Linked DNA regions of Loktanella sp. M215. The protein of the gene in region 2 interacts with the protein of the main gene of each other region in a pairwise test. Links are inferred from orthologs where the notes say so. Each region holds a gene or a part of one and is shown on either strand. Other genes may lie near its edges.

Region 1 (5,252 bases), 1.8 Mb from region 2 along the record:
CCGCCGCTGCGCCGTCTCGCTCATCGGAGTCTGATAAAGCAGCAAACAGGTCGAGGCCGCGGCCCCGCGCCCGACGCGACCGCGCAACTGATGTAGCTGCGCAAGCCCGAAACTCTCGGCCCGTTCGATCACCATGATCGAGGCATTGGGGACGTTGACCCCGACCTCGATGACCGTCGTGGCGACCAGCACCTTGGTCTGTCCCGCGACGAAGCGCGCCATCGCCGCGTCCTTCTCTGCCGGCGGCATCTGACCATGCACCAGACCGACGACACCCTCTCCCAAAGCCGCGCGCAACAGCTTGAAACGCTGTTCCGCGGCGGTCATGTCGACGGTCTCGCTCTCCTCGACCAGCGGGCAGACCCAGTAGGCCTGCCGCCCGTCGGCCACCGCGCCGCGCAGTTTGGCGATCACCTCGTCCATGCGGTCCGTGCTGATCAGGGCGGTGGTGACGGGGGTGCGGCCGGGCGGCTTTTCATCCAGCACGCTCAGGTCCATCTCGCCATATTGCGCGAGGCTGAGCGAGCGTGGGATCGGCGTCGCGGTCATCACCAGCACGTCGACGGCGCGCCCCTTGGCGCCCAGTTCCATCCGCTGGGCCACGCCAAAACGGTGCTGTTCGTCGATCACCGCCAGCCGCAGGTCGTGAAAGACGACGTCCTTCTGGAACACGGCATGGGTGCCGACGAGGATCTGGATCTCTCCGGCCGCAAGGGCGGCCAGTTTCGCCTCACGCTCGCGCCCCTTGTCGCGGCCGGTGAGGATATCGAGCACGACACCCGCATCGGCGGCCAGCGGGCGCAACCCGTCCAGATGCTGGCGCGCGAGGATTTCCGTGGGCGCCATCATCACGCCCTGCCCGCCCGCTTCGACCGCGACCAGCAGCGCCATCAGCGCGACCAGCGTCTTGCCGGCACCCACGTCGCCCTGCAACAGGCGGTTCATGCGGTGGGGGGCCGCCAGATCGGCGGCGATTTCGGACACCGCACGGGTCTGCGCCGCCGTGGGGCTGTAGGGCAAGGCTTGCAGGACGCGGGTTTGCAGCGCACCCGTGCCCTTGGTCGCCCGGCCCGCCTTGCGCCGCTGCGTCGACCGCGCCAAGGCCAGCGTCACCTGATGGGCGAAGAATTCATCGTAGGCCAGCCGCACCCGCGCGGGCGCCAGCGGCGACAGATCGGTCGTGGCCCCGGGCGCATGCGCTGCCAGCAGCGCCGCGCGCCAGCCGGGCCAGCCTTCGCGTGCCTGAAGTGGCCCATCGATCCACTCGGCCAGATCCGGCGCGAGGTCCAGCGCACCCCGCGTCGCGCGAAACATCAGCTTTTGCGTTATGCCTGCGGTCAGCGGATAGACCGGCTCGAAGGCCGGAATGGCCTCTGCCTCGGCCACCGGCAGGATGTGGTCAGGATGCGCCATCTGGCCGATGCCGTCGAAAAGTTCGATCCGGCCAGAGACGACGCGACGCTGCCCGGTCGGCAGCAATTTCTGCAGGTAATCGCCCTTGGCGTGGAAGAAGATCAGCTGGAACGTAGTCTCGGCGTCCGTGACGACGATGCGGTAAGGGCGTCCCTTCACCGTGGGCGGCTGGTGCGGTCCGACCGTCACTTCGACCGTGACGACGGCGGGTGCCACGACCTCGCGAATCGAGGCGCGGCGGTGCCGGTCGACACCGCCCTGCGGCAGCGTCAGTAACAGATCGCGCGGGCGCGTCACGCCCATCTGCGCCAAAAGCGCCTCTGTCCGCGCGCCGATGCCGGGCAGTTGCGTCAGCCCCGCGAACAGCGGGAACAGGATTTCAGGCCTGCCGGTCATGCCTCGCCGATCAGGGCGATCCAGGCGTCTTCGTCGATGATCTCGACCCCCAGTTCGGCGGCTTTCGTCGCCTTCGACCCGGCGCCCGGCCCCGCGACCAGCAGGTTCGTCTTGGCGCTGACCGATCCGGCCACCTTGGCGCCAAGCGCCTCGGCCCGCGCCTTCGCCTCGGCGCGGGTCGTGCGTTCCAGCGTGCCGGTAAAGACGATGGTCTTGCCGGCCACCGGGCTGTCTGTCTGCGTGGGCGCTGCGACCGCCTGCACGTTCAACTGCGCGACCAGCCGGTCGATCGAGGCGCGCTCGGCCGTCTGCTGAAACGTTGTGACGAGCGAGACGGCCACGGTCGCGCCGATCCCCTCGATCCCGGTGAGTTCGTCCCAGGCTGCCACGGCGTCCGGTGGCACGTCGGCCCAGGCGGCATCGCGGACGGGTTTCAGGCTGGCGCGCTTGCCCGCATCGGCGGCGGCGGCACGCGCGGCAGCCTCTGCCGCATCGGCGGCACGGTGGGCGCTCGCGGCAGGGCCTGCAGCATCGACGACGGCGACAAGTGCCTCCCACATTCCGAAATGCCGTGCGAGGTCGGCGGAGGCAACTTCGCCCACGTGGCGGATCCCGAGGGCGAAGAGCAACCGGTTGAGGGGGATCGTCCTTTTCTCGTCAATCGCTTGGAAGAGGTTCTTGACGCTGGTCCGACCGAAGCCGTCACGGTTTTCCAGCTTGGCAACGGCCTTGTCGTCGCGGGCCTGCAGGGTGAAGATGTCGGCGGGTTGCCGGATTGGCAGCGTCTCGTCGCCGAAGAAGTATTCGACCTGTTTTGCGCCCAACCCCTCTATGTCGAAGGCCGCGCGACTGACGAAATGCCGCAGCTTTTCAAGCGCTTGCGCTGGACAGATCAGACCGCCCGTGCAGCGGCGTACGGAATCGCCGTCGTCGCGCACCGCGGCAGATCCGCAATCGGGACAAAGTGTCGGGAAATCATAGGGCTGCGCGTCGCTTGGACGGCGCGACAGGTCCACGTCGCGGATCTTGGGGATGACGTCGCCGGCGCGATAGATCTCAACCCAGTCGCCGATGCGGATGTCGCGCCCGTCGCGGATCGGCGTCCCGTCGCTGCTGCGCCCGGCGATATAGTCTTCGTTGTGCAGCGTCGCGTTCGAGACGACGACGCCACCCACCGTGACCGGCATCAACCGCGCCACCGGCGACAGCGCACCGGTGCGCCCGACCTGAATGTCGATACCCGCAAGCTGCGTCCAGGCGCGTTCGGCCGGGAACTTGTGCGCGATGGCCCAGCGGGGAGTCGAGGACCGGAACCCCAGCCGCCGTTGCAACGCCAGATCGTCGACCTTGTAGACGACGCCATCAATGTCGTAGCCCAAGGCGGCGCGGTCGGCTGCGATCCGGTCGTAATGCATGATCAGCGCCTCCGTCGTCTTGCAGACCTCCGTCAGCGGGTTCGTGTCGAACCCCAGCGCGGACAGGCGGGCGATCGCACCGCTTTGGGTCTCGGCCAGCGGTTCCGACACCTCTCCCCAGGCGTAGGCGAAGAAGTGCAGCGGACGCGCGGCGGTGATCGCGGAATCAAGCTGGCGCAGCGATCCGGCGGCCGCGTTGCGCGGATTGGCAAAGGGGCGCAGGCCTGCGTCCTCTTGCCGCGCGTTGAGGGCGGCGAAATCGGCGTGGCGCATGTAGACCTCACCGCGCACCTCCAGCACCTGCGGGGCGTCGGTCAGATGCTGCGGGATCGTGGCGATGGTGAGGGCGTTGGCGGTGACGTTTTCGCCGACGGCCCCGTCGCCCCGGGTCGCGGCCTGCACCAACGCGCCATCCTCGTATCGCAGGGACAGGGACAGGCCGTCGATCTTGGGTTCGGCCGTGTAGGACAGCGGGGCATCGCCGGTCAGCCCGAGGTAGCGCCGGATACCCGCGTCGAAATCGACGATATCCTCGGCTGTAAATGCGTTCGCCAAGGACATCATGCGCTGCGCGTGGGTAATCTTGCCAAAGCCGTCCGCCACATCGCCGCCGACCCGGTCTGTGGGCGAATCCGCCCGTTTGAGATCGGGAAATGCGGCTTCCAATGCCGTGTTACGCCGCTTCAACCGGTCATACTCCGCGTCAGAAAGCGTTGGCGCATCGTCCCTGTGGTAGGCCGTGTTCGCAGCATTGATCGCATCAGCCAGTGACGCGAGTTCATCTGCCGCCGCCTGCCGAGTCAGTGACGGGATGTCGTCGCGCGGATCGGTCACAGGCATACCGCCGTCAAGAATGCAAAGCATCCTCTTAATCGCACGCAGTGGCCTGACGCGGTTCGCGAGACGGGACGCATGCCGTCTGCAATCCATGGCGATCCGGCGTGCGGTCCCTTGCGCTGATGATGGACCGCCGGCCCAGTGTCCGTCAGATCGTTGCGGTCGCAGGTCATGTTCATCGCGCAGCCTTTGGTTCGGTCGTCCCGTCAAAGCGGGTTGATCGTAATTTAGAGCCGCGTCCAGCCAAGGTCCAGCATCGCCGCGCGTCTGAAAGGACTTGATATCGTATCCCCGGTCGCCCGCGTGGCAGACGACCCGACGATCGCACCGGCTTTGCGACGGTTTCTTCGGCGCAGGCGCGCCGCGTTCAATTCAAATTGAGGGCGTTGACCGGCGGCAGCAAATCCATGCGGCCCGCATAGGGCCGCATGCAGATCAGGCGCCGATGGCGATGCGGGCCTTACCGGTCTGCACTTCCGGGTCGCGCAGCACGTAGCCCCGGCCCCAGACCGTTTCGATGAAATTGTCACCGCCCGTCGCTTCTGACAGTTTCTTGCGCAACTTGCAGATGAAGACGTCGATGATCTTCAATTCGGGTTCGTCCATGCCGCCGTAAAGATGGTTGAGGAACATTTCCTTGGTCAGCGTCGTCCCTTTGCGCAGGCTGAGGAGTTCCAGCATCTGGTATTCCTTACCCGTCAGATGCACGGAATTGCCGTCCACCTCGACCGTCTTGGCGTCCAGATTGACGGCAATGCCGCCAGTCTTGATGATGGATTGGGCATGCCCCTTGGAGCGGCGAATAATGGCATGGATCCGGGCGACCAGTTCTTCGCGGTGGAACGGCTTTGTCAGGTAATCATCGGCCCCGAAACCGAAGCCCTTGAGCTTGTTTTCGGTATCGTCCTCGCCGGACAGGATCAGGATCGGCGTGTCGATGCGGGCCAGGCGCAATTGCCGCAGGACCTCGTGGCCATTCATGTCCGGCAAATTCAGATCCAGCAGGATCAGATCGTAATCATAAAGCTTTGCCAGATCGATCCCTTCTTCGCCCATGTCGGTCGAATAGACGTTCAGGTTCGCATGACTTAACATCAGCTCGATGCTTTTAGAGGTTGTGGGATCGTCTTCGACCAGCAATACACGCATCGGGCTACTCCGCTAAATGTTGATAAACACAATCTCGCCGGG
Region 2 (5,375 bases):
TTGGTCTAGCTGCGGGCCATGATCGCAAGGCGGATCAGCGTGCGTTCCATCAGCGCCTGCTGCGGCGCGTGGCTGGCGGACCGCATCGTCAGATCCGTGTCCGTGAGCGTGGCGATGGCCCGTTCAAGCCGGTCCCGCCCCCACTGTGAGGCCTGACGCATCAGCCTGTCGCGACGCGGGCCAAAGACCGGCGGACGCAGGCGGCCGATTCCCTGACCGGGGCCGCCGGGATCGGAGGCCACCACGTGCAACTGCCGGAAATGACGCATGGCGCCGATACAAAGCGTGATCGGCAGGACGCCCTGCGCATAGAGATCGCGCAGCACCGGGCCGATCCGCTGTTCCTGTCCACCGGCTACGACTTCGAGAATATCATCGACGTCGACATCCGCCGACTGCGGTGCGATCAGCGCGAGCTCCTCGACCGTCAGCAGTTCGGGGTCGTTCCGCTTGTAAAGGCCCAGCTTCTCGATCGTCTGGCGAAAGTCGCCGGGGGTCAGGCTGTGGGCCAGCGCGTTGATCGCATCCATGACCTCTCGATTCGGGACCTCGATCTTTGCGGCGTCCAGCAGGGTCTGGATATCCTCGGCCGAGGGCGGATCGTCGTAAAGGCCGATGGCGACGCTGGCGCGGTGGCCTTCGAAGACCTTGCGCAGGGCCGATTTCGCCGTCAGCTGGCCGGCGGTGACGATCAGCTGTGCGTCGCCGTCGCGCCAGTCATTCAGCACGTCGGTCATCAGCTTTGACAAGCCGTCAGTCGCATCCTCGACCAGCACGACGCGGGGGCCGGGAAAGAAGCCCTGCGCCTTGATGCCATCGTTGACCTGCGCGGGATCCTTGCGCAGGTCGGAGGCGGGAATACGGGTCAGCCGCATCTCGGATTCGCCCTGCGGGCCGACGAGGGCGGCCACGACCTGCACCCGCGCGGTGGCGACCCGCATCGGGTCTGCGCCATAGATCAGGATGCCTGCGCGGCCCGGATCGGGGGCGCGCAGGAACTTTGTGGCGTCCCGTCCGGCCAGTTTCATCGGCAGGCTTTCATTGCGGCAGGTCCAGCAGCATCAGGTCGGCCACGACCATGTCACCCAGAATGACCATCAGGCGACCGATGGCGTCGGTGGCCGCCGCTTGCGTGGCGACCGTCGATCCGGTGGCGGAATAGCTGGTGAAGCCTTCGACCTGCCCCTGCCCGACGGTCGTGCCGTCCGCCGTCGTCAGTTGCCACCCGGCGGCGCCCACGACGTTGTAGCGCAGCGCATCGCCCGCCTGAGAGAAGGCCGCCGCATCCAGCGCCTGATCAAGGCTGATCGTCAGGGTGAACGCAGGCTGCGTGGCGCGGCCCAGACGCTCTTGCAGCCGGCTGCGGATGGCGAAGCCGGGAATCGTGTCCGGTGCGGTGACCGTCACGCTGTCCCGCAGGGCAAAAGTCGCCGCCCCCGGCGCCAGTGCGGGCGTAAAGCCGCAGGCCCCGGTGGCCAGCAGCGCCACGAGAGCGCCGCGACGGGTGATCGCCCTAGACGACAATGTTCACGATCCGGCCGGGCACGACGATGATCTTCTTCGGCGTGGCCCCATCGAGGTTGCGCTGCACGACGTCCTGCGCCAGCACCAGTTTTTCCACGGTCGCGACGTCAGCGTCGGCGGCGACGGTGATTTCCGACTTGCGCTTGCCGTTGATCTGGATCGGCAGGGTGACTTCGGCATCGACCAGCATCGCCTCGTCCGCCTGTGGCCAGGGGGCGTTCAGGATCAGGCCGTCGTTGCCCAGCATCGCCCAGATCTCCTCTGACAGATGCGGGGTCATGGGGGCCATGAGCTGTGCGAGCGTGCATGTCGCCTGACGCCGTGCGGGCGTGCTGGCGGTGCTGCGCGAGAGGGTGTTGGTGAAGGCGTAGAGCCGGGCGATTGCTGCGTTGAAGCCGAAGGATTCGATCCCCAGCGTCACGTCGCGGATCGCGCGGTGCATGTCCTTGAGCAGGGCCTGATCCTGGGTGGCGTCCCCTGCGGCATCGCCGGTCGCCACGTCGTTGGCGATGCGCCAGACGCGGCCAAGGTGCTTGTAGGTCGCCTCTGCCCCGGCGGCGGTCCATTCCACGTCCCGCTCTGGCGGGCTGTCCGACAGGACGAACCAGCGGGCGGTGTCGGCGCCGTATTGCTTTACGATATTGACGGGGTCGACGACGTTGTTCTTGGACTTCGACATCTTGGCAGAGGGGATGACCTCGACCTGCGTGCCGTCGGCAAGGAAGGCGCCGCCGTCGCGCAGCGTGACCTCTTCGGGGTAGTGATAGACCGGGCGACCGTCGAGGGGACGTTTCGTCGTGTAGATGGCGTGGGTCACCATGCCTTGGGTGAACAGCGCGTCGAAGGGTTCGGACGCCATGGCGGGCAGGTGGCCGGTCATGTGCATCGCGCGGGCGAAGAAGCGGGAATAGAGCAGGTGCAGAATCGCGTGTTCGATCCCACCGATGTATTGATCGACGTTCATCCAGTAGGCGGCATCATCGTGGACTGTCGGCGTATCCGCGCGGGGTGCGGTGAAACGTGCGTAATACCATGACGAATCGACGAATGTGTCCATCGTGTCGGTTTCGCGCCGCGCCTTGGCGCCGCACTTCGGGCAGGTGCAGTCGCGCCATGTCGGGTGGCGGTCCAGCGGATTGCCGGGGACGTCGAAGGTGACGTCGTAGGGCAGCTCGACCGGCAGGTTCGCCTTGTCTTCCGGCACCACGCCGCAGGTGTCGCAGTGAATGATCGGAATCGGGCAGCCCCAGTAGCGCTGGCGCGACAGGCCCCAGTCGCGCAGGCGGAATTTCGTCACACCATGGCCGACGCCGTTCGCCTCGCAGAAGGCGATGGCGGCATCGACGGCCTGCGCACCGGTTTGCACATCTTCGCCCGAGAAACCGCGGACGTAAGTGACGGCGTCGGTCTTCTGCGGCACGTAAGCTTCGGTCAGGGCGTCGTCGGCATCTGCCGAGGGCAGAAAGACGGGGGTGATCGGCAGGTCGTATTTGGTCGCGAATTCGAAATCGCGTTGGTCGTGCGCGGGGCAGCCGAAGATCGCGCCGGTGCCGTAGTCCATCAGGATGAAGTTCGCGATATAGACCGGCAGTTCCCATGACGTATCAAAAGGATGCCGCACGCGCAGGCCGGTGTCGTAGCCACGCTTTTCGGCCTTCTCAAGCGCCTCTTCAGTCGTGCCGCCCTTGCGGACGTCGGCACAGAAGGCGGCAAGGTCGGGGTCATCACGTTCCAGCTGCTTTGCGAGGGGGTGGTCCGGCGAGATGCCGACGAAGGACGCCCCCATCAGGGTGTCGGGTCGTGTGGTATAGACCTCGATCCGGTCAAAGCCGTCGGGACCGTCGATCAGGCCGAGGGCGAACTGCAAGCCGCGCGACTTGCCGATCCAGTTGGACTGCATCAGCTTGACCTTGGCGGGCCAGTCGTCGAGGCCGTCGAGACCTTCGAGCAACTCTTCGGAGTAGTCGGAGATCTTGAAGAACCACTGCGTCAGCTCGCGCCGCTCGACCTCGGCACCGGAGCGCCAGCCCTTGCCGTCCTCGACCTGTTCGTTCGCCAGCACGGTCATGTCGACCGGGTCCCAGTTCACGACGGCCTTCTTGCGGTAGATCAGACCCTTTTCGAGGAAATCCAGAAACAGCGCCTGCTGCTGACCGTAGTATTCCGGATCGCAGGTTGCGAGTTCCCGGGACCAGTCGATCGACAGGCCCAGCGGCTTCATCTGGTCGCGCATGTCCGCGATGTTCTGGTAGGTCCAGTCCTTGGGGTGGCCGCCGCTGGCCATCGCCGCGTTTTCGGCAGGCATCCCGAAGGCGTCCCAGCCCATCGGGTGCAGCACGTTGTGCCCCGTCGACATCTTGTAGCGCGCGATGACGTCGCCCATCGTGTAGTTGCGCACGTGGCCGATGTGGATCCGCCCCGAAGGATACGGAAACATCTCAAGCACGTAATACTTCGGCTTGTCGCCGCTGCGCACGGCCTTGAAGGACTGGGCGTCCGCCCAGGCCGCCTGCCAGCGCGCCTCGATCATCGCGGGGGTATAGGTCGTCATCGTTCGGGGTCTTTCATCAAGCACGACGCCGGACCAAGGCCCGGCGATCGCATCAGGCAAAGAGAAGCAGTGTTACCGGCGACCGCCGGCAATGCGCAACTGACGGGCACGCGACAGGATCGCATCCTCGATCGCGCGCCGGGTATCGGCGCTGACCGGGCCGGAGCGGGTCTGCAAAGCGACATTCAGCGACCGTGCATCCAAGGCCGGGCTGCTGATGTAGACGGTGCCGCGATAGGCGGTCCCGCCGCCGGGCGGCAGTCCGTATCCATAGACGATGACACCGGTAAAGGGATCGACGCTTTCGATGGGCAGGAAGTTCAGGACGTCCAGACTGGCGTTCCAGAGGTACTTGTTGACCTCGAGCCCGGCATTCGCATCGCCGCCGATATTGAAGAAGTCCCAGATCCTGGACGCCGGCACACGGGTGCCGGAACCGCCCTTGCTGACGGGAACCGATTCCTGTGCCGCATTGGGTGTCGCAGGCGTCACACCGGGGGCGCAACCGACCAGCAGCGCCGCTGCACCGACGATGGCGGCCTGTGCGAGGTATCTTAACTTCATCTTTTCCCCCGTTTTCATTTGGCAACACCTAGCTTTTAGCCCCGGTCATGCCAAGCCATTTCTGGACCCGTCCCGCACCGCAGGAATCGAGTCGCAAACTGGCGCCGCATACGGCGAAAGACGCGCCGCGCAACACGCTCCCAGCGGTCGCCGCGGCCACCCTCTCGGATACGTGACCTGACCGGATGAATTGCAGATCATTGATAAGGTTGATGAATATGACACTCAATGGCCCTGACGAAACTGTGACATACCTGCATCATCACTTGGCTCTTTGCCATCGCCCCGGTTCTTGTCGTTGCAATCGATGGGGCTTGGGTGGAAACACACCTCATGCCGAATTCGATTTCCACGAGTTGGGCCCTGACACAGTATCAACGAGGGAAAAAATGAAAAAAATTCTGATGATGTCCGCAGCAGCGATCGTGACCGCTGGCGCCGCATCCGCTGACGTGAACCTGTCCGGTTACGGCCGCTTCGGCCTGACCTACAACGACGGCGTTGCTGCCGGCACTGCCCAGACCCAGATCGACACGCGTTTCCGTCTGAACATCGACGCAACGATGACCTCTGATGTTGGCGTCGAGTTCGGTGGCCGCGTTCGTCTGCAGTACGACGACAACAGCGCGACATCCGTCGTCGGCACGACCACGCCCGTCAACACGAACGGCGTCGTGAACACCGTTTCCGGCACGACCGGCAGCGGCGCTCAGCTGTCCCCCGGCCGACCTGTATG

What was found. The genes of interacting proteins can lie anywhere in the genome.
Region 1: the proteins of leuS (region 2) and ligA interact in binary tests that used the Escherichia coli proteins (3 or more experiments, as listed by UniProt). The link is inferred for Loktanella sp. M215 from one-to-one orthologs.

The regions. Positions count from the first base shown.
Region 1 is NZ_WMEA01000001.1:2,944,490-2,949,741, reverse strand. Bases 1,436-4,404 are described here. They hold ligA (NAD-dependent DNA ligase LigA), read right to left. Parts: upstream 4,065-4,404; coding sequence 1,806-4,064; downstream 1,436-1,805. Other genes in these bases: recG (ATP-dependent DNA helicase RecG), read right to left, coding at 1,436-1,809. Outside these bases: more of recG, read right to left, coding at 1-1,435; response regulator transcription factor CtrA, read right to left, coding at 4,497-5,210. UniProt on the Escherichia coli protein: DNA ligase that catalyzes the formation of phosphodiester linkages between 5'-phosphoryl and 3'-hydroxyl groups in double-stranded DNA using NAD as a coenzyme and as the energy source for the reaction.
Region 2 is NZ_WMEA01000001.1:1,149,835-1,155,209, reverse strand. The notes cover bases 1,295-4,386. They hold leuS (leucine--tRNA ligase), read right to left. Parts: upstream 4,076-4,386; coding sequence 1,514-4,075; downstream 1,295-1,513. Other genes in these bases: GLR48_RS05555 (DUF3576 domain-containing protein), read right to left, coding at 4,148-4,386; GLR48_RS05565 (hypothetical protein), read right to left, coding at 1,295-1,524. In the rest of the region: holA (DNA polymerase III subunit delta), read right to left, coding at 6-1,028; more of GLR48_RS05565, read right to left, coding at 1,039-1,294; more of GLR48_RS05555, read right to left, coding at 4,387-4,657; GLR48_RS25635 (porin), read left to right, coding at 4,852-5,375.